DNA from 3 places in the Undibacterium sp. GrIS 1.2 genome. Region 2 is predicted to be linked to each of the others. Evidence: predicted binding sites of a transcription regulator. Region 2 holds the regulator's gene; each other region holds the start of a gene.
The links. The regulator FliA, encoded in region 2, starts transcription of late flagellar genes. The targets are predictions, from matches to a motif close to CTAAAGTTTNNNNNNNNNNNGCCGNTA.
Positions count from the first base shown of each region.

Region 1: AAKU61_RS15475 (flagellin N-terminal helical domain-containing protein) is a predicted target of FliA. The motif match lies at 3,994-4,020, and genes of this name have one in related genera.
Region 3: flgK (flagellar hook-associated protein FlgK) is a predicted target of FliA. The motif match lies at 2,285-2,311, and genes of this name have one in related genera.

Region 1 covers NZ_JBEONP010000036.1:40,735-48,423, forward strand. The annotation lists gene fliD (flagellar filament capping protein FliD) at 1-1,531, opposite strand, end outside; gene AAKU61_RS15470 (flagellar protein FlaG) at 1,639-2,016, opposite strand; gene AAKU61_RS15475 (flagellin N-terminal helical domain-containing protein) at 2,104-3,900, opposite strand; gene AAKU61_RS15480 (tetratricopeptide repeat protein) at 4,595-5,248, shown strand; partial or broken gene AAKU61_RS22660 (tetratricopeptide repeat protein) at 5,203-5,475, shown strand; gene AAKU61_RS15485 (O-linked N-acetylglucosamine transferase, SPINDLY family protein) at 5,539-7,197, shown strand; gene vioA (dTDP-4-amino-4,6-dideoxy-D-glucose aminotransferase VioA) at 7,252-7,689, shown strand, end outside.
Region 2 covers NZ_JBEONP010000027.1:78-7,766, forward strand. The annotation lists gene motD (flagellar motor protein MotD) at 52-837, opposite strand; gene AAKU61_RS12830 (flagellar motor protein) at 846-1,586, opposite strand; gene AAKU61_RS12835 (RNA polymerase sigma factor FliA) at 1,568-2,299, opposite strand; gene AAKU61_RS12840 (MinD/ParA family ATP-binding protein) at 2,306-3,160, opposite strand; gene flhF (flagellar biosynthesis GTPase FlhF) at 3,153-4,430, opposite strand; gene flhA (flagellar biosynthesis protein FlhA) at 4,427-6,511, opposite strand; gene flhB (flagellar biosynthesis protein FlhB) at 6,508-7,677, opposite strand.
Region 3 covers NZ_JBEONP010000012.1:100,742-108,430, forward strand. The annotation lists gene flgL (flagellar hook-associated protein FlgL) at 1-229, opposite strand, end outside; gene flgK (flagellar hook-associated protein FlgK) at 247-2,220, opposite strand; gene flgJ (flagellar assembly peptidoglycan hydrolase FlgJ) at 2,354-3,268, opposite strand; gene AAKU61_RS07425 (flagellar basal body P-ring protein FlgI) at 3,278-4,366, opposite strand; gene AAKU61_RS07430 (flagellar basal body L-ring protein FlgH) at 4,454-5,119, opposite strand; gene flgG (flagellar basal-body rod protein FlgG) at 5,127-5,909, opposite strand; gene flgF (flagellar basal-body rod protein FlgF) at 6,081-6,821, opposite strand; gene flgE (flagellar hook protein FlgE) at 7,301-7,689, opposite strand, start outside.

The DNA.
Region 1 (7,689 bases), on a different contig from region 2:
TAGATGAAGAACCATAACTTGTTGACTGCAATACTAATTGACCGCTGCTATTGATACTGGCTTTAACAGAAGAACCTATTGCTGAAAACGCAGATGTGGTGTTAATCGCTGTTTGTACTGCAGTCGCTAATTGAGCTGGCGTGTAGCTACCGCTTGGAATGGCGACACTGGCATTCAGATTGTTGAGTGTTACGTTTAACGTCGTATTTGCATCAATCGTGGTCGTACCAGGCAAAGCTAAACTACCCGTCAAACTACCTTGAGTCGCAATTTGCGTCACATTAAGAGCGTAAGTACCTTCTTTGGTCGCTGAAGTTGAGCCAGCGATACTAGTCAAGCTATCGCTAGTCTTGCCGATAGAGGCAAACAAGCCGCCAACGTCACTAAAATTATTTGTTAAGGCCTTACTTAATTTTGTAGAGTCGACAGACAATGAGCCGTCTTTTTGAAAAGACACACCAATTTGGCTTAAAGTAGTTAAGCCACCACCCAAGCCGTTGACTGCAGCCGACAAAGAATTGCGAATTTGATTTTGTACGCCTTGAGTTGTTGAATCTCCCAGCAACAGGCCGCCTTTTTGCGTGCTGCTATTGTAGGAGGTGAGGCTGGTGATTGTCGCGTTCAGCGCATTGTAGGCTTGAACGAAATTAGTCACGCTATTTTGTACTGCGCCAGAATTTGTCGTTACCGAAATACTTGTCGTACCAGCTTTAGTTAAATTCAGAGTAACACCTTGTACGGCACTGGTTACAGTATTGGCGGCGCTGGTGATATTAATGCCATTCACTTTAAGACTGGCATTTTGAGCCGTACTGATTTCAGTAAAGTTCTGCGTTCCAGAAGGATCGTAATTCAGTAAATTAGCTACAGCAGAGTCACCTGTCGCGCTGATTTGTAAGCTAGAAGTCGCACCAGTTTTGGCCGAGCTAAGCACCAGATGATAAGGCGTAGCGCTACCGTCACCGACGATAGAGGCATTGACACCGATGCCAGCAGAGTTGATAGCGTCTCTGATGCCCTGCAATGAATTGTTACTACTATCGATCGTGACAGTGCCTGTCGTTTGCGTTGTATCTTGTGTAAATGTTGCACCACTTGGATAGGTACCATTCACTGCTGTGCCTGCAATCGTACCGAACTTAAAAGAAACGGTCGCAGATGTGCCAGTCCCGATGGCGTCAGAAGAGCTGACCTGGCCAGCACTTGAAATACTTTGATTTTGGGCAAGCTGGTTGACTGTAATGCTGTAGGTTCCCGCTGCTGCAGATACCGCAGCCGTTGCGGATGCAATCGTTGAGTCACCAGAGGTTGCAGTTAACGACTGGAAGACTGAGGGATTACTTAGGTTTGCAACAGCACTTTGAAATGAACCTAAGGCGCTATTGAGAGTTCCGTAAGCTGAGAGCTTGGCTTGGTAGCTCGTTTGTTTTTTCGCCAGACTGGTCAAAGGCTGACTTTCCACTTGCATCAGCTTGCTGACGAGTGAATTAACATCAAGACCTGAGCCTATACCTGTAGATTGAATGGACACCTGATTCCCCTTTACGAGACGATACTTTAACTAATTATCGGCAAAAGCAAACCAGACTTTAGAAGGGGATTTACCTGCCTATTTCAAAACTGAACGTTTTTAGCATTTCAGGCGCTTTGTTTAATCAATAGCCCCAGTAGTTTATCCAGGGATTTAGAAATTTCCAGTACTTCTTCGTTCGGTATCTGGCGTAAAACTTGTTTGGTCTGTTGATCAATTAGCTTCACAACGACATGCTTAGAATCAGGGTCAATACTGAATTCCAGGCCCTGTGAGCTAGATTGTAGTGCTTTGTTAATGTCTTTGACCGCGCTATCGACTTGATCTCTGGTTGCTTGTGTTTTGGCTGCCGGAGTGATGGCTTGCGCTGTTTCTGTCGGCGTTGATGCCTTGACGGTAGATGTGGTGGCAATATTTCCAGAGGTAGAGCGATCTGAAACAGTTTGCCCTGATGGTAGTTGATTACCAGTCGAAAGAGCATCCATGATTGTTTCCTTTAAGTAAAATTCCCCTGGTCAAAAAATGACCAGGGGATTGCACTTTTCAATGAAGAGTTAAACCCCTGCCATTGATTAACGCAACAGAGCCAACACACCCTGTGGCAAGGCATTTGCCTGTGCCAAGATCGCAGTACCCGCTTGTTGCAATACTTGACCACGTGTCAAGTTGGCAGTTTCAGAGGCGAAGTCTGTATCTTGAATACGGCTACGAGATGAAGTCAAGTTTTCCGAAGTTGTTTGCAAGCTGCTGACAGCAGAAGCAAAACGGTTTTGGTAAGCACCTAAGGAAGCGCGTGAGCTATTGACTGATGCCAGAGCAGCATCAATTGTTGCCAATGCTGAAGTCGCACCTGAAGCAGTAGTCAAATCTAATGAAGATACACCTGCACCAACCGTAGCCGTAGCCGCTGTATTACCAGCACTCAAGCCAGAAGCTGTTGCACCAGCACCCGCTACCGTTGTTGTACCTACTGCAAGACCGGTATTGGCTAATGTTGCATTGCCTTTAGTTGTAATAGTGAAGCCTGCATTCTGTGAGCTAGTAAAACTTAAAACACCAGCAGTATTCGTTGCAGTAACACCAGTTTGTGATGTTTTGGCATTAATTGCAGTAGCCAATGCAGCACCTTGCAACGTTGCAGTTGAGCCACCAGTAACCGCACCGATGTCAACACCATTAATAGTCAGTTCGCCAGCTGCAAGTGAATTGCCTGTTGTGCCTGTAATGGTTGTGCCGGATGTTGTGCCTGTACCGCCATTTGCCAAAGTGATACCAGAAGAGCTTGTCGACGACAATTTAACTGTACCAACTGTAGTAGTGACGCCAGCTGTTGCTGCTGCAACACCAGTAGTCAAGCCCGTTGTTGTGTCATTAGCGCCAGCATTAGCCGATTTAGTGATCGTGATATTTCGTGCATCGGCTGCGGCCAGAGATACGGCACCAGTTGTGCTGTCAAATGTTGCTGTAACACCTGTTTGGCTTGATTTTGCATTAACAGCTGCTGTTACTTGAGCGCCGCGTTCTGCTGCAGATCCTGCTGCTGCCAGTGCACCAATATCAACACCGTTGATTTTGATGTCGCCAGCAGCGACTGCAGTAGCGAAACCAGTTGCTGCCGTGCCTGCCAATGTTGTAGCTTGTGCCGTTGCAGTAACACCAGTCTGGCCGCTGACTGCATTAATCGCAGCAGCTTTTGCGATAGCGCTGCCGCTTGATGCTGTGTTAGACACGCCATCAGAGCTAGTTGCGCCAACATTAAAGCCGTTAATGACCAAATCGCCGGAGTTGAGACCACCAACTGCGTTAGTGCCGCCTGAAATACTAGCGGAGTAGCTAGAATTAGAGCCTACACCTAAGGATGACGTGTGAGCGCTGGCGATTGATGCAATGTTGATCTGATCGTTTGAAGTACCGTTTGCGCCAACTTGGAAAGTTTGCGCAGTGAAGCTACCATCAAGTAAGTGCACGCCATTGAAGTTAGAGGAGCTAGCAACACGGTTGATCTCAGAGATCAACTGATTGGATTCGTTATTGATCGCAGCACGATCAGATGCGCTGTTAGAGCCGTTGGCTGCCTGAACAGCCAGATCACGAATACGTTGTAAGTTAGTACCGATTTGGGCTAAATCACCCTCGGCCGTTTGCGCTAGTGAGATACCATCGTTCGCATTACGAACAGCTTGGTTTAAACCACCGATTTGAGACGTTAAACGTTGAGAAATCGCCAAACCCGCCGCATCGTCTTTTGCGCTGTTAATACGCAAACCTGAGGACAAACGTTGTAAAGAAGTCGCGAGGGAGTTTTGGGACGTTGTTAAATTGCGTTGCGCATTGAGCGAGGCAATGTTGGTATTGATGAATGAAGCCATGGTGATACTCCTTACCTAAGTTATTTGAATTGGCGAGTGGCCTTAAACTTTGGTCTGTCTTGTTAAGACTACAGGACCGCCGTTGCTATCAGGTATCGGACGGATAGCTAAAAAGTTTAATGAATTTCCCCAAGTAAATATTTTATTTAAGGTGTAAAGTTTTATTTACTTGCCCGCTAAACGGCATCAATTCAAATTACTTGAGGGTGAAATTGATCTTATTTTCGAGATAGATTATCAATAAATTTTGTTAATCTTGATAAAAATAAGACAACTGAGCATCCAAACCAGCGATGTCTGCAATAAATAAAAGTCTATTCTGGTAGTTACTTAATGTCACGTTGATCTCTCCAATACACGCATAATTCATCGGAGTGGATTGAGATAAGGCAGTTTCATTGTAAAAAATACTATGATGCTGCTAGTCGTGTGGACTAATTTATTCGATTATTTTCATCGTTTTATCCTAATTTTTTTATACTCTATATGAGTATTTTTAGGTGTCCATATATTCATTGGTTAGTAAGGGGTTTTTGATGAAAATATGGGGGAGTATATGGAAATAGAGCGTTTTCACATGTCGTAATGATCGCGCTGTGTCTTATTTACGATTGCTATTCGTTTTCTTTAGTACTAACGAGTTGCACGTTATCGCTGGCATAAAAGGAAATCAAACCATGAGGTTAGTCGTGTCATGACCACGGAACACCAAGTCTTGGAGAACCAGCTCTCTTCGCCTGCACAAGCACTTGCGGCAATAGATCAATTGTTGGTCATGGCCAAGCAATACATGCAAGGCGGTAATCATTTGAAAGCACAAGAGTGCTATGAATTAATCCTGACGCATGTCCCGGAGCATGATGATGCCAATTTTCAATTGGGGCAATTAAGCTTATTACAGGGCGAGCAATTGACTGCGCTTACATATTTTGAGCGCGCGATTCAAGCTTCTCCGACCACGGATAGCTACTGGTCTGCCTACATCGCTATCTTGCAGTCGCTAGGTGATGACAATGTTGTTGCAGAGGCTATCAAGTTGCGTGAACAGTTTTTTAGCAGCAATATAAATAGCAATACGGCGCCGGCGCCAGATCAAACCGAGAACAATTCCTCTTTAACAGCATCTACTCAGAATCGATCTAGTACAAAACTGAGGCCGCTGACGTCCAAAAAATCGGTGGTGTTTTCAGAGGGCGTCGATCAATTGGTCAAGTTGTATGAGAAGGGTGCGTATAAAGAAGTAGAGCGTTTAGCAAATAAGCTGACAAAAAAAATCCCCAGCATGGTTTTGCATGGCGGTTTTTGGGGATTGCACTGCTTGAGCTTAATCGTAAAGAAGAGTCGTTGACGTCGATGCAGCGAGCGTTGCGTATTTTGCCTGATGATCCAATTGCGCATTTCAATCTGGCACTCGCTTACACGCAAATGAAGAATTTCTCTTCTGCTGAGCAGCACTATAAGCAAGCGATCCAGCTAAATCCTGAGATGCTGGAGGCTTACAATAATTTAGGCAATCTGCTCGCAGCCCTATCCAAATTTGAGGAAGCTGAGTCTTGTTTTCGAGACTTGATTCGATATAAGCCAGAGTTTGCTTTAGCTCATCTTAATTTAGCAAACGTACTCAAACAGAGGGCGCGTTTGCCAGAAGCAAAAGCTGAGGCGATCCTTGCAGCATCACTTGCGCCTGATATGGCGGATGCGCACAATTGTCTGGGAGGCATTCTATTTCTATTGAAAGAATTAGATTTGGCTCTGTTGCATCTGCAAAAGGCTGTCGAGTTGAGGCCAGATTTTGCATCTGCCTATAACAATCTAGGTACGGTGTATGTAGAAAAACGCCAATATATCGAGGCTAAGGCCAGTTTTAATAAAGCCTTGCATTTTGATCCCTTGATTAGCGTCGCATACCGTAGCTTGGGCATTCTTGGTAACTTTCTTGCTGAACCAATAGCGGATTCTGAACGACTACTTCGTAGAGCCATTGAGCTTGATCCCAAAGACCATGGTGCCAATACAGCCCTATTATTTTTATTGAGTGAGGCGGGTACTCTTACCGCAAAAGAATTGTTTCAAGAACATTTACTTTTTGCAAAACGGTTTGAATCAGCTCTAATCTCTCATTGGCCCGTCCATACCAATGATAAGACCAGTGATCGCTGCTTGCGAATAGGCGTTGTCTCTGGCGACTTTTATAACCACGCAGTAGCCACATTTATTGAGCCCATACTAAAACATTTGTGCAAGTATGACCTTGTCGAGCTATATGCTTACTATAACAATCAAGAAGAAGATCAAGATACCGCTCGCTTGAAGTCGTATTTTTCTAGCTGGGAAGTCATACAGTCAAAAAATGATGATGAGGTTTTTAAACAAATCTTAGAGCATAAAATTGATATTTTGGTCGACCTCTCTGGGCATACGTCGATGAATCGCCTGACACTGTTCGCCAGAAAGCCTGCACCAATTCAAGTTACCTGGATTGGCTATCCTGGCACCACAGGTTTGTCAGCAATGGATTATTTTATTGGGGATCATTACTTATTGCCTAATGGGCAATTTGATTCTTTATTTTCAGAGAAAATTGCCAACATTCCATGCAGTGCGCCATTTAACCCTAGTACTGTTGCATCCGATGTCGCTCCACTTCCGGCAATTGAAAAAGGCTATATTGTGTTTGGAAGTTTTAACCGGATTGGGAAAATCAATGATGCGACGATTGCACTTTGGTCGAAGCTAATGGCTCGATTACCGACATCAAAGATTTTATTAGGCTCTATGCCTCAGACGCTGAATCCAAGTGCGATTACAGATAAGTTTGCCGCCCACGGGATATCGTCAGACAGGATTAGTTTTTACGGCCGTTCAAATATGACTGATTATCTCAACTTGTATCATCGTATTGATATGTGTCTTGATACCTTTCCCTACAACGGCGGTACGACAACGCATCATGGACTTTGGATGGGAGTGCCAACCTTATCTTTGATCGGTGACACCGTACCGTCACGATCTGCCGCAGGCATTATGGGGCAGGTAGGTTTAGATGATTTTCTTGCGACCAGTGAGGAAGAGTTTATTCATAAGGGATTGTTCTGGTGTGCGAATCTCGATTTACTCTCTACCATCCGATCCACGCTTCGCACTAGGTCTGAAAACTCAATCAAGTGTCATCCAGAGCTACTTACTGATTCTGTATATCGCGCTTTCAGGTATATGTGGGAACGTTGGTGTAACAACTTGCCAGCCTGTTCTTTTGATCTCGCAGAATTAGATGATAAGAAAAAGCAGGCTGATTGATGAGACACTTTATTCAACATGGCTTTTGTCACATTTATTTTAAGTGGGCATAAAATGATCAATAAAATTCCTGATGAGCCAATTTATGTCACCCAGCCAGTGCTGCCGCCATTGGAAGAGTTTATTCCTTACCTGGAGCAAATCTGGAAAAATAAATGGCTGACAAATAACGGTCCTTTCCATCAGCAGCTAGAGGAAGAGTTATGCAAGTACCTCGGCGTCCAGCATATCTCTTTGTTTACCAACGGGACGATCGCTTTGGTGACTGCGCTCCAGGCGTTGCGCATCACTGGCGAAGTGATTACAACGCCGTATTCATTTGTAGCGACTTCTCATTCACTATTGTGGAACGGTATCAAGCCGGTCTTTGTGGATGTTGATCCTATTTCCTTAAACATGGATCCAGATAAGATTGAAGCCGCAATTACTCCGCAAACTACGGCGATCATGCCAGTCCATTGTTATGGACATCCATGTGATGTCGAGCGAATT
Region 2 (7,689 bases):
AAAAATGGGGGGATTACCATTCCACCTGTATATTACATGCAGATCCCAGCTTCAATTGGCTCTTTTATCGGCAGATGTTACCGGAACGTCAACACCCGATTCTGGCAAAATAGCCAGAATAGTGACCGTTACGCGTCGATTTCTGGCCCTGCCATCCGCGGTATCATTTGATCCGACTGGCATTTTCGGTCCTTGTCCAACGGCAGTCATGCGATTTTCATCAACGCCGTTTTCCGTGAATAATCGGACGACAGTACTGGCACGCACGGCGGACAATTCCCAGTTAGATGGAAAATTAGTATTTTTAATAGGTAGATTATCGGTGTGCCCCTCCACCTGAATGGCGTGATTGTCCAGCTTTAACACCGATGCAATCGCCTTCAATGCCTGATTTGAATCTTCGTTCAGCTTTGCCTCGCCCGGGGCAAAAAGCACACTTGCATTAATTTCTATCGTAACGCCACGACTTGTCTGTGTGACTCTTACTTTACCCTCTCTGACCAAGGGCTCTAAAACAGCCAGAATATCGCGTGCGATCCCGGTCATTTGCTCACGCTCTTTGCGTAAGGGCTCTGTATTTCTGGGTTTGATGATGGGAAGAGGATCTAACTTAATCGCAGGCTCTAAGTCGGTATCTTTTTTAGTCGGCTTAACTAATACCTCTTTACCAAACGCCCCTGTAAGCGAATTAGACAGCACACGGTACTTGCCTTCGTTGACCGATGAGATAGCATACATGACGACAAAAAAAGCAAATAACAAGGTAATGAAATCGGCGTAAGAAACTAACCATCTGTCATGGTTGTCACTCTCTTCATGATATTTCTTTCTGGCCATGGCTAATATCAGTTTTTATGGTTTGCCAGGCGCTCTTCCACCACTCGAGGACTATCGCCAAATGCGATGCTGTAAAAAATATCCGATAACATTTCGCGCCTTACTACCTCACGATGGACAATTTCTTTCAGCTTGTTACTGATAGGTAGGAACAACAAATTTGCCAGGCCTACACCGTAAATTGTCGCTACAAAAGCGACTGCAATCCCGCTACCGAGCTTACTGGGATCACTCAGATTTTCCATCACATGGATCAGGCCGAGTACCGCGCCTAAAATCCCGATAGTTGGCGAATAGCCGCCAGCCGCTTCCCAAATCTTGATGGCTTGCCGTTGCTCCATTTCGTATAACGACACGTCAACTTCGAGAATATCTTTTATGCGGGCAGGATCAATACCGTCAATAACAAGGCGTAAACCTTTGCTTATAAAAGGATCTTTGCTGGATTCCATGTAACGTTCAAGGCTCAAAAAACCTTCGCGGCGAGCAACTACGCTCCAGATCAATGCCTCTTGTATAGTTTTTTTACTGGTATCGACTGGCATGGAAACAATCCATTTCAGCATCCTGACACCACGGATAAACGTGGGCATCCGGCTTTGCAACAATACAGCGCCGATCGTGCCGACAACAACGATGACAAATGCAGCAGGCTGCACTAAGGAGGATAAGCGTCCGCCCTCAATCAGTTGGCCTGAAAAGATGCCGACAACTACTAAGATAAATCCAATTAGGCTAGCCCAGTCCACGCTTTCTCCCTTAAAGAAGCCCTGAGTCGGGCTACTGCCTGGCTATGAAGTTGCGATATCCGGGATTCGGATACGCCCATGACGGCGCCTATCTCTTTTAAATTGAGCTCTTGTTCGTAATACAAACCCATGAGTAGCTTTTCTCGCTCGGGCAAACTATCAATCGCGAAGATCACAGCATCACGAAAATCGCCATGCAAAAGATCTTCTAAAGGATCGCCTGAACGATCGTTACAGTAATGATCGAGGAAATGCTCTTTGGTATCTGCATCATGAAAATCTTCGTAATACACGAGTTGATGTCCACCACTCTCACCCAGCAAATCCTGGTATTCGGCCAGACTCAATTTCAGCAACTTAGCAACTTCCGTTTCTAGCGGTGGACGTCCCAATTTTTGCTGCAATGCGTTCATTGCGTTTTCAATTTTGCGCATGTTTTGGCGCACACCACGCGGCAGCCAATCACTGCTGCGCAATTCATCCAGCATTGCACCGCGTATGCGTTGCACTGCATAGGTTTCAAATTGTGCGCCGTGATTATCTTCATAACGGTTAACGGCATCTAGCAGACCTATCATACCGGCCTGCACTAAGTCATCAACTTCGACGCTGGGGGGCAATCTCGCTTTTAATTGATAAGCGAGTCGCTTCACTAGTGGAGCATGCTCCGTAAGTAGGGAATTTTTATCTGATTTTCCGCTAGCGGTGTACATAATCAATCAAATTCCGAGACGAATACCTAACTCTGGCAATCCATGTAAACCTAATGTTGAGCGGGCTGTTGATCTTGCGGTCAAGGCAAGCCGCTCAGCTAATTGAGAAAACGCAATAGAGGCACCCGCCAATGGGAATGCATCAATCACCGAACGACCTAAATGCGCTGCTTTTTTCATGTGATCGTCCTCTGGCACGTAGCCAACAAAATGCAAAGGTACTGCTAAATATCGACTAGCCGCTTGTGCCATATTGGTATAAACCAATCGTGCTTCCGGTTCTGTTACACCCGATACTAAAATACCATAAGAACGACGGCCTACACGGTTATTGACACGTTTAATCAAACCATAAGCATCTTTAATCGTGGCCGCATTGGCAGATACTTGTATTACGACTTCGCTCTCTTCAAATGAAGCTAGCGGGAACGCATCATCGCCATCAATTTCGCTGTCCACAATGACCAAGTCCGCACTGTTTGCAGCAACATCAAAAACACGGGATAAACGCTTAGTATTTTCGGCGGGCAATCGCGCCAACGCAGTCGCATATTTTGAGAGCATCGTCACAGATAAGCCTGCTGATACAATTTTTACTGCCTCTTGCATTGTACGCCGTTGTCTTGCAACGTCCAACAAGGTCTGCTCGGTATTTGCATTGAGCCAAGCGCCAATACTATTGGCCGAAGATCTGGCATCAACCATCAAGACTTGCTGCCCTTTTCTCGCAAGAGAAGCACCTAAATTAATAAGCATGCCACTTTTTTCTTCGTCACGCAAAGCGGATAAAAACGTGAGCACACGCGGTCTTGGCGCCTCTAACATCCGGCGCAAGCCTTCTGCCTGATCAAAACTAGCCAAAAGACACCTCCCGCAAACCATTATTGGTATTCGCGGCGGAAGCCATAGCCGCATTTGCCATCACCATCGGTAGCTCTTCATCTTGCAATCGATAGGCAGATGTCTCTCGTTTTAATTTGAATGCGCGATCAACCAGGTACTGCTTGTTTGCGATGTGCAAATCCTCAGGCACACGCTGGCCACTGGCGAGATAATAGATATGAAGCTTTTGACGAATCGCGATATCTAACACGCCGCCGATAGTCGCGGCCTCATCAAGCTTAGTCAAAATACATCCCGCCAACCCGCTACCCTGATAAGCCCGAACGACCTCACTAAGTGTCTCGCCTGTAGAGGTCGCGTTTAAACACAATAAGCGTTTTACATTGGCATCTGCACCAGACAACATAGCAACCTGCTCTGTCACCATTTTGTCGCGTTGGCTGACGCCGACCGTGTCGATTAATACGGTATGTTTATTTTTTAGTTCAGACAAAGCAATCCGTAAATCAGATTCATCTTTAACCGAATGCACCATCACACCTAATATTTTGCCGTAAATACGCAATTGTTCGTAGCCACCAATACGATAACCATCCGTCGTAATCAATGCTAGTTTGGCAGGGCCATGGCGCATCACGCAACGGGCAGCGAGTTTTGCTGTGGTGGTGGTTTTGCCTACGCCTGTAGGGCCAACCAAAGCATAAACGCCGCCTTTTTCTAAAATTTCATTCTCATTATTGATAGTGGATAAATTGCGATTTAAAATCGCTTTAATCCAATCCATACTACTAGCGACGGTTTCAGATTCTGGCATTTTATCGACTAGATAACGGGATAAGCTTGCGCTGAAACCCGTTGCCAGCATCTCTCGCATTACTTCTGCCTTTTGAGGTTGACGCTTTTGGGTGTTCGTCCAGGATATCTCTGCCAATTGCGCTTCCAGCATACCGCGCATAGACCGGATTTCAGTCATCACGTCGGCTAACTCACCGGCGCTGACTATGTTATCTAGCACGTGTGGCTGAGATTTTGAGAGCAGAGGCGATTCGCTGGCTTGCCATCCCTGTTCAGTCTGCTGCAACCGCGGTGGAAATTTGGCCGTCTCCGGGATCGCACGCTGATCCGATGATGTCGCAATTGAACTCATCGTCTCATCTGTCATCGCTAGTATTTCTACTTTTCCATCGACGTTCCGATTAGAGAGAATGACTGCATCCGAACCGAGTGCATCCCTCACCATACGAATTGCCTCGCGCGATGTATTCGCTGAAAATTTCTTCACGTTCATAATTGCCCTCCAACCAGGCTGGTAACTCTAATTGTTTTTGTTTCTGGTAATTCTGCTTGCGATAACACTTTTAACTGCGGCAAAGTACGCCTCAAGAAACGCGACAACAACGCTCTTAAAGGACCCGGCACTAACAGAACCGGCGCTAAACCCATCTGCTCTTGATGTTTTGCTGCTGCCTCTGTCTGAGTTGCCAAGGTATCTGCCAATCCTGGTTCAATACCTGCGCCATCAGAGCCACTCGTTTGCAATGCTTGCATCAGCAAACGTTCGAGCCGGTTATCTAATGTCATCACCGTCAACTCATTGGTGGACGGGAATATCTGCTGCACAATTGCCCGACCTAATGCAATGCGAACGTAAGTCGTCAGCTCGTTTGCGTCTTGGGTATGCATGCCATGCTCAGATAAGGTTTCGATAATGGTGCGCATGTCGCGGATATGCACACCCTCGATCAATAGGTTTTGTAATACCTTCTGCAAAATAGACAGTGGCAATAGTTTAGGCACCAATTCCTCGACTAACTTTGGCGTGTCTTTTGCGAGGTGGTCCATCAATTGCTGAACTTCATGACGACCCAGCAGCTCAGCCGCATGCGATGTAATTAAATGGTTGAGATGAGTGGCAATGACAGTACCGGCATCCACTACGGTATAACCCATAGTCTGGGCTTGCTCCCGCATGGCAGCGTCAATCCAGGTTGCAGGCAATCCGAACGCTGGGTCTGTCGTAATCGGGCCAGGCAAAGTGCCAGATACCATGCCGGGATTAATTGCCAGATATTGCCCGGTAATCGCCTCACCGACGCCGACCTCAACGCCTTTTAGCGTGATCTTGTACGCCGATGGCTTAAGCTCTAAGTTGTCTCTGATGTGCACAGGGGGCGATAAGAAACCTACCTCTTGCGCAAACTTCTTGCGGATTCCTTTAATTCGTCTAAGCAGCTCCCCTCCCTGCCCTTTGTCAACCAAAGGAATGAGGCGATAGCCAACTTCTAAACCTAAAGTATCTACTGGCAGGATATCTTGCCATGTTGCTTCTTCCATTTCAGACGGCGGAACTGGCGCTGCAACTTGCTCTTCGGGCGTGGGGACGACATCCGATTTTTTGGTTAATAAGTAACCGCCACCGATCAGAAGTAAAGCTAACAATAAAAAAGCTACATGTGGCATGCCTGGAATCAGACCCATGCCACCAACGATGCCACCTGTAATGAACAGCACCTGTGGTTTAGCAAATAATTGGCCAATCAGTTGACCGCCAATATCCTGATCACTGGCAACCCGAGATACTACGATACCTGCCGCTGTTGAAATAATCAGTGACGGGATCTGCGCAACCAGACCATCACCGATTGCCAGCAAAGTATAGTTTTTTAGGGCTGTTGCAAAATCCAGATCATGCTGCACCATACCTACAATTAAGCCACCAACAATATTGATGATGGTGACCATAATGCCCGCCACTGCATCACCACGAACATACTTACTAGCACCATCCATCGCACCATAAAACTCAGCTTCTTGCGCGACTTCGGTACGGCGACGACGTGCTTCTTGTTCCGCAATCAGGCCCGCATTTAAATCCGCATCAATCGCCATTTGCTTACCAGGCATCGCATCCAATGCAAACCTGGCACCGACCTCCGCAATACGACCTGCACCTTTGGTCACGACGGTAAAGTTAATAATCGTCAAAATAACAAAGACTACAATACCAACCGTATAGTTACCGCCAATCAGAAAATGTCCAAAGGCCTCAATCACTTTACCGGCAGCATCTGGACCGGTATGCCCCTCGGTCAACACTACCCGGGTTGATGCCACGTTGAGTGATAAGCGCAACATCGTGCTGACCAATAACACGGTTGGAAACACCATAAAATCAAGTGGCTTGATGGTGTATAAGCTGGTCAGTAAAACAATGATTGCTAGCGCAATATTGAAGCTAAAAAAGACATCGAGTACAAAGGCGGGCAGCGGCAATATCATCATCGCCAACATCATGATGATGAGTATCGGCGCAGCAATGGCCTTGTTACTAAATATGCTCATCCAGGCGGGTAATTTCAAACCATTCATGGATTAGCTCCGGCGGTATTCGCTGGTTGAGGAGCGTTGTTTGGATCAAGTTCAGCAGGAACTGCTAAATCGAAAGGCACAGATGGCCTGAGGCCGCCATGCTGACGGAATGTTTTTAACTGGAAGACGTAAGCCAGAACTTCTGCAACGGCCGCGTAAAGTGTCTCTGGAATTTCGTCACCTAACTCAGTGTGCTTAAACAAAGCACGTGCCAAGGGAGGCGCCTCTAGCAAGGGAATATTATTTTCTGCAGCCAGTTCACGAATTTTTGCAGCGACGGCATCAGCACCTTTGGCAACCACTCTCGGCGCACCGTTGCTACCATCTTTATATTTCAAAGCGACCGCGTAATGCGTTGGATTGGTGACTACGACATCGGCTGTCGGTACTTCTGACATCATCCGGCGACGCGCCATTTCGCGCTGTTGCGCGCGGATTTTGGCTTTAATCTGGGGATTACCGTTGGCTTCTTTTGATTCTTGTATCACTTCTTGATGGGTCATTTTGAGCTTGTTGGCATAACTCCACATTTGGTATGGAACATCAATTCCGGCAATCAATACCAAGGCACCGACGATCGATAAAAAACAGATCGCAAGCATGGTTGCCATGTGTGCGCTGCCAGCGGCCAAAGGCTCGGAAGCAAGGCCGAAGATGGCATCTTTTTGATTCATTACGACGATCCAAGCAACCGTTCCGACAATCAGCGCTTTGAGAATTGCCTTAACTAACTCCACACCGGCCTTGGACGAAATCATATTCGTCAGACCAGACAAAGGATTCATACGACTAAAATTAGGTTGCAAGGCTTTAGCACTAAAAAGCCAGCCACCGATTAATAACGGAGATCCAATTGCAACCAGCATCAACAAACCACCGAGCGGAGCAAAAGCGAGCAACACATCCATCAAGATCATGCCGATGTGCGAAAACAACATATCGTGATCAAACGCTAAAGTACGCTCCATCGATAATCCATCGATGAGCATATGATTCAACTGCCTGATTAAAGAACCGCCAGACATCCATAAGCCAGCGCCCGCGGCAAGCAAGATCGTGCAAGTAGACAACTCTCTTGAGCGCGGGACATCGCCCTCTTCACGCGCCTGCTCTAAGCGCTTGGGCGACGCCGGTTCGGTTCTTTCGAGATCGCTATCTTCGGCCATTACCGACTCCCA
Region 3 (7,689 bases), on a different contig from region 2:
CAGCCGTACTCAAGCTGCTAGTCGCGTTTTGTCTGTTCACTGCGTATTGATCATTGATCGCATCTGACTGTGTGATCACCAAGGCGCGCGCAGAACCTACCGGATCATCGGACGGCGTCAAAATTTTTCTGCCTGCCGCGATTTGTTGTTGCGTCTTGTTTAAGCTGACCTGTAAGTCGCTAATCCTCGAGCCGCCCGTGTCGTAAATTGTGCTAGTGCTGATACGCATGATCGTGCTTTCAAGATTTAAGGATTAATATTGAGCAGCACACTAAATAACTGACTAGCTATCTGCATCAATTTTCCTGCCGCCTGGTAGGCTTGCTGATAGCGCAATAAATTAGTTGCTTCTTCATCAAGATTGACACCCGATTGTGACTGCTGCGCCTGTACATTCTGCGCCAATAATTGCGTTTCTGAGGCGCTGGTCACTTGTAATTCATGAGTTTTGTTACCAACCAAACTCACGAATTGTGCATATGCACCTTGATAAGTAGTGGTATTGCCAGCGACATTATTTTTTGTTTGCAGACCAGCGAGTAATACAGCGTTTCTACTATCGCCAGTACCTGTAGTGTTTGCGGCAACGTTAAAGACATCGCCGTTCGCAGGAGAGCCTGAAACTGTAAAACTAGCACCACTAAAACTGATTGTCGCTCCGCTGGTATAGGGAACCGGTGTGTTGGCAACATAAGGACCATACGAGGTCGTCACACCATTATTGGTGACGCTCACATTAGAGCCGACCGGGAAACCCGTAAAAGCGTTCGCAGAAAAAGCCAGTTTTACCGGGCTAGATAAACTTGCTGCAGTGTAGGTTGAGTCAACTACACCAGCACTGATCGCGCCTGATCCTGTATTGGTACTAGGTACCGACGTTGTCACTGGCGATGCAGCTGCTATTTTAGAAATGTCGGTAATTGCAACACTCAGACTGGATGCGCCGTTAACCGTTGGCTTGATTAAAAATTCATCACCTGCTGCTGGCGTACCGGTACCAGCAAAAGTCAAACCGTCTACGGTACCTAATGCCGCTAAAGTCGTCGCCGTTGCGGGTGGCGCAGGGAAAGCGATACCATCAGACAAACGAGTCAATTTGTAATTGGTGCCATCGTATTGCAACCGATAGTCGCTGGTTGTCAACGCACCAGCACTCGCAATGGACGCCGTCACAGTTTCAGTGCCGGTATTGTTGCTACTTGCATTAGTCACTGGCGTTGCAACATTAAAGAAATTACCACCGAGTTGGCCATTCAGATCTTGGCCTAACTTATGCTGATCGTTAAATGTGCTGGCAAGGCTAATCGCCACGCGTCCTAAAGAATTTTGAGCAACATCCAGTGTGTTCGCCCTGAAATCAAACAGACCACCTAAGGTTCCGCCTGGCAAGCTATTTTCACCCAGCAAAACCGTCTGTCCGTTAGCAACATAGGCTACATCTACGCGGGATGGATCGGTTAACGATTGCGCTGCTTGTAACGTATTGACATTATCGCCAACAACAAGCGGCTGACCACTACCGATGAACACGTTATATTTTGAACCGTCAGGGATGACCGACACCTTGGTCAGCTTGCTCAACTCAGTGACTAGTTGATCGCGTTGATCAAGTAAATCGTTAGGTACACCGCCGCTGTTGGAGGCGCTTTGCGCTTTAGAAATGGAATCGTTTAACTGAGATATCTGCGTAGCATAACTGTTGATAGAACCTACCGTTGACTGGATAGAATCGTTCACACCACTACGGATTTGGTCTAACTGACCTTGCAAACTATTAAACCTGGAGCTGAGTGCTTGTGCTGATGACAATGTTGATTGTCGTGCTGCGGAGCCAGCCGTACCATTGGGGCTCGCGGCCAGATCTTGTACAGACTTAAAAAAATCTTGTAATGCAGGCGACACGCCAGCAGAAGGATCAGCAATCAGATTATTGATTTGCTGAATTTGGGAATAATAAGTACTGACCTGGTTACTGCTGGATTGCGAAGCATTAACTTGCTGGCCTAAAAATTGATCGTATACGCGACTAATTTCACTAACCTGGGTACCCTGCCCGATAAAATTACCACCTAAATTTTGCGGTGCATTTGCACTTTGAATAACAACTTGTCTGTTATACCCAACCGTGGACGCATTGGCAATGTTGTGACCAGTCGTGGCAATTCCTATCTGCGCTGCAGCTAGTGCACTCTGTCCAATACTAAGAATATTCGAACCCATGGATGATCCTGCCTGACGCTTTTAATGCTTCTGTTGTTACTCTATTGAGAGGTTTCAAGACTGTTTTCGGAGAAATCCCTCAAAACTTTAATAAGTAAATCTTAGACAAACTCTTTTAAACCAAACACCCTAGCTAAGTTGACAAGGTTTGGTTGATGATTTTTGACAACTTATTGGCATACTGAGGATCGGTTGCATAGCCTGCTTTTTGTAAACCCTGCGCAAAACTGGAGGCATCTTTTGAATTAGCGATTACGCCTTCATAGCGGGGATTATTAGTCAGCAATTTGGCATAGTCTTTAAAGGCGTCGCTGTAAGAATCGTAGGATTTAAACTTTTCTACTTTTTTATAAGCAACGCCATTCACGTACTCTGTAGTAACCGCATCTACCGTCTTGCCCTTCCATTTACTATTGGCCTTCATGCCAAAAATATTATGGCTTGGCGTACCATCGACAGATTTTATTTCTTTCTTACCCCAACCACTCTCCAATGCCGCCTGCCCCAACATAAATTTAGCGGGAATGCCTGTTTCAAGGCTGGCTTGTTCTGCATGGGCGGCTAGCTTCTGCTGAAACTCTTTCACATTTCCTGTGCCGCTAATGGATGAAGTATCAGATGAAGCCGCTTTTTGCCCTAGCTTCATGCTATTTAAATACGAGTCAATTCCCCGGGCGTTGATGCTATTCAGATTATTTGCACCATTGTTTTGGGATAGGCCATCACCTTGCAATGCTTGGCTTAATTGTGTATTGGAAAGCTGTTTTACTAAAGCATCGGCTAGTCCTATGCCGCGTTTTGCCATATTTTGCGACAATTGCTGATCAAGCATGGATGTGTACATCTTGCTTTGCTCATTATCAAAAGGCCCATCCTGACCACCAGCCTGCCGCATCGATTTAAGCATCATCGTCATATATAAAGCTTCAAACTGCTTGGCCGCCGCCTTCAGCGCATCTGGAGAATTATTTTTAGCTGACTGTTTTAAGTCATCTAAGCCTTTGGTATCAAAGGCCAGTTTGTCTGATATGTCTGCGCGTCCTATCATGGCAACACCTTAAATGATTTCAAGATCGGCACGCATAGCACCAGAAGCCTTCATTGCCTGCAATATAGCAAGCAAGTCTTGTGGTGTTGCGCCTATGGCGTTAAGTGCTTTGACGACATCACTCAAAGTGGTGCCGGCCTTCAACATGACGACCTGACCTGCGTCTTTGGTAATACTGATATCAGATTTTTGTGTAACCGCAGTTTGTCCAGCGGACAGCGCATTTGGTTGACTGACTGAGGTGTCGGTATTAATCACTACAGAGAGATTGCCATGCGCAATTGCGCAAGCGTCTAAAGTCACCGCTTGATTCATCACAATTGATCCTGTTCTCGCATTCAGGATAACTTTTGCTGCTATTTGGGCAGGAGTGACTTCTATACTCTCAAGATTGCCTAAAAACGCTACGCGCTGATCGCTGCCAAGTGGTGTTCTGACCTGGATTACCCGACCATCCATCGCTGCCGCTGTACCGGCACCGAACTTTTTATTGATTGCATCAACTACCTTGCTCGCGGTAGAGAAGTCACTGGTATTGAGCTCCAGATGCACTACGCCATCTTGTCCCAATAAGGATGCGACAGCTTTTTCAACAGTTGCGCCGGAAGAAATACGTCCGACGCTAAGATGATTAACCTGCACTTTGCTACCACCAGCAGCGGCACCGACACCACCGACCAACACGTTACCTTGTGCCATCGCATAAATTTGGTTGTCAGCGCCTTTGAGTGGCGTCATCAATAAGGTACCGCCACGTAAACTCTTGGCATTACCCATAGAAGACACGGTGATGTCAAGTGTTTGTCCGGGCTGAGAAAAAGGAGGAAGCGATGCCGTTACCATCACAGCTGCCACATTTTTTAATTGTAAACTGGTGCCGACAGGAATACTCACGCCCAGTTGCTGCAACATGCTGATCACACTTTGCACCGTGAACGGCGTTTGCGTTGTCTGATCGCCACTGCCATCCAAACCGACTACCAATCCATAGCCCAGCAGTTGATTCTGACGCACACCTTGAATGCCAGCGATGTCCTTCAGGCGCTCGGCATGGGATTGCATCGCCACTGTTGATCCCAACAGGCAAATACAGACCATGCTGCGTCTGATCCAATTTGATTTCATCATTTCAAGCCTCCACTCTATTCCACTCAACTACACTGTGCTGCACTTGCATTGCCACCATCAAAGTGGAATAAAGCTTAAGAAAAACCGGGTCAGCAAGGAATTGACCTCCGCACGATCAATTCTGGCGGTCGATCGATATTCAAAACGAGCATCAGCAACCTGCCCTGACGGAACCACATTGGCGGCAGAGATACTAGCTGGCGTGACAACACCTGAAAAACGCACATATTCAGCCCCTTGATCAAAGGCAATTTGCTTCTCGCCGCTAACCAATAAATTCCCGTTAGGCAAAACATCAATTACGGTGACTGCAATCGTGCCCGTAAAATTATTGCTCGCGGTTTGCGCCCCAGCTTCAGCAAATTTGCTTGAGGAAGTACTAGATAAACCCGCATTGCTGGTCAAAGCAGAAGACAAGCCGAGGAATGACGGCACATTGAATGATGTACTGCCGCTCTTATTGGCAGAACTTGCACCAGTCTTACCAGCACTGGTTTTTTCGCTGATGGAGATCGTCAGTATATCGCCCAGCAAACGCGCTTTTTGGTCTTCAAATAAAGGTCTGTAAGAGGCCGATTGATAGATTGCTCCATTAAGCTCTCTTTGCGGCTTGGCTGATTGTGGCGCCATCGTCATCGGCTGATGAATAATTGGCGGCGGCACAACTGCACACCCAGCCAAAAACCATGCGAACAAACCAAATAAGAAGGACTTGAATATCATGAAAAACTCACAATTGCGTTAACTTTTGCAACATCTGATCTGATGTCGTGATCGCTTTACTATTGATCTCGTAAGCGCGTTGAGTCTGGATCATATTCACCAGCTCTTCGGCCACATTGACGTTAGATGTTTCTATAAATCCCTGCGTCAATAAACCAGCGCCATTGGTACCAGGTGTATTAGTACCAGGGCTACCTGACGCTGCAGTTTCTGTATAAAGATTTTCACCATTACCTAATAAACCGGCCGGATTAATAAATGTCGCCAATTGCACTGACCCGACCTGAACCGGCGCTGCAGAGCCTGGCTGCGTCACTGACACTGTGCCGTCACGTCCGACGGTAATGGATTGTGCATTCGCTGGAATAGTGATGGCTGGCTGGATTACAAATCCGCTAGAAGTCACCATCTGTCCTTGACTGTCTACCTGAAACGAACCATCCCGTGTATAGCCAGTAGTGCCATCTGGTAGTAATACCTGGAAGAAGCCTTCACCCTGAATCGCTAAATCTTTGCTATTACTGGTCTGCTGCAAATTACCCTGAGTAAAAATACGCTCCGTCGCAACCGGACGAACACCCGTTCCTAATTGCAAACCCGAAGGCAATTGAGTTTGCTGAGAACTCTGCGCACCCGGCTGACGCAGTGTTTGATACAGCAAATCTTCAAATATCGCACGTGAGCGTTTAAAACCAGTGGTACTGACGTTTGCCAGATTATTGGAGATCACATCCATTTGCGTCTGCTGCGCATCTAGCCCGGTTTTGGCAATCCATAGTGAGCGTATCATTTTATTTCTCCTGAGCACGAAGGCAACAAATCAGTTCTTAAGGACTTACGCAAAATTGTCCCGGCGAGGCGTAGCGACGAAGATAGTACTTTTAGTACAGCGAGGAGCTACAACGCAGCAGGGGCGGTTTTGCGTAAGTCCTATTCTTTAGTTATTTTGAGGCTAATTGAGTCAACTCAAAGCCATAATCTGACTAGCTTTAGTAGCGTTACTCTCAGCGTTCTGGAGTAATTTCATATTCATTTCAAATTGTCTGGCCAAATTAATCATTGTGACCATAGACTCGACAACGCTGACATTGCTGCCTTCCAAGGTACCGCCGGCAACAGTCACCGCGACGTCAGCATCAATCGCACTGCCGTCTTTTGTTTTGAATAAACCATCATCACCGCGAACCAGATTATCTTCTGGCGGATTGGCAAGCTTGAGACGACCAATAGTTTCTACCGCACTCGTTTTGGGGCCATTAGGGACAGTCGAGATAGTGCCGTCTTTAGCGATAGAAATAGTGACATCGGGAGGAACGGTAATCGGACCTGTCTCACCAACGACATTAAGACCAGCCAAGGTTTGCAGCACGCCGTTTTCATTGAGTTTTAAACTGCCATTACGGGTTAAGGCTTCGCTACCATCCTCGCGCTGGACGACTAACCATCCTTTACCCTGCACTGCGACATCTAACTCACGTCCCGTCATCTGCAATGATCCGGTAGAAAAATCGGCACCAACGGTAGCATCCACAACAAAGGCGCGTGTTGGCAATCCGGGGCCAATGACAGGTACCGCACGAAAAGAATCGATCTGCGCGCGAAATCCCGTTGTCGTGGCATTGGCGAGATTGTTGGAATTTGTCGCCTGTTGCTCAAGGATGTGTTTCGCTCCCGTCATTGCGGTATAAATAAAACGATCCATTACACACCTCTCTTTAATAAGCAATACATCAAGAATCTCCGCCGAACTAATGACCAAACTGCTTACCAAATAAAAACTAAAGATTGGCCGAATTTTTACTAAATATCAGCCAGCTGCCCGCCGAATGGTTTAACTTTCTGCGGCTTTGCGACCATTAACATCAATACAAAAATCGTACTAAACAACAAGATAAATACCGTATTTTCACCTTATCTTTACTCTGCTTTTTTTCTTACTTTGGTAGGCTGACATTGGCTAATTCAATATACTCCCCATTATTTTCCTTAAAATAAGCTCCTTAACAAGGAAATACATGGACAGCTAATATATACCTACCTAGAGTATAAAATAATCAATACGTACTAACGGGACAGCATATTGCTGATCATTTCATTCAATTTCAGTCAGACTCGCACGCCTGTATATAGCCATAATATTCAGCAGCGCCTTAGCTTATGCGAGCCACGGGAGGTTATGGTTTATCGTAAATTCACCAATGTTTGCTGAATCTGGTCTTCCGTTTTAATGGTCTGTGCATTCGCTTGATAAACCCGCTGAGCCGTGATCATGTTGACGAGCTCCGCCGTAAGGTCAGTATTTGAGTCCTCGACAGCCGATGAGGTTAACGTCCCTTGACCACTAGAGCCAGGTGTTCCCACCAAAGCGGGACCAGATGTTGAGGTCTCGTTCCACTGATTATCGCCAATTGATTGCAAACCATTTGGATTGGTGAAATTAGCTAAAACAACCTGACCAAGGACGGAGGTTTTACCGTTGGTATAACTACCGACGATAGTGCCGTCTTTAGCAGTAGTAAAACTCGATAATTTGCCTGACGCATATCCATCCTGTTTTAATGTACTGACAC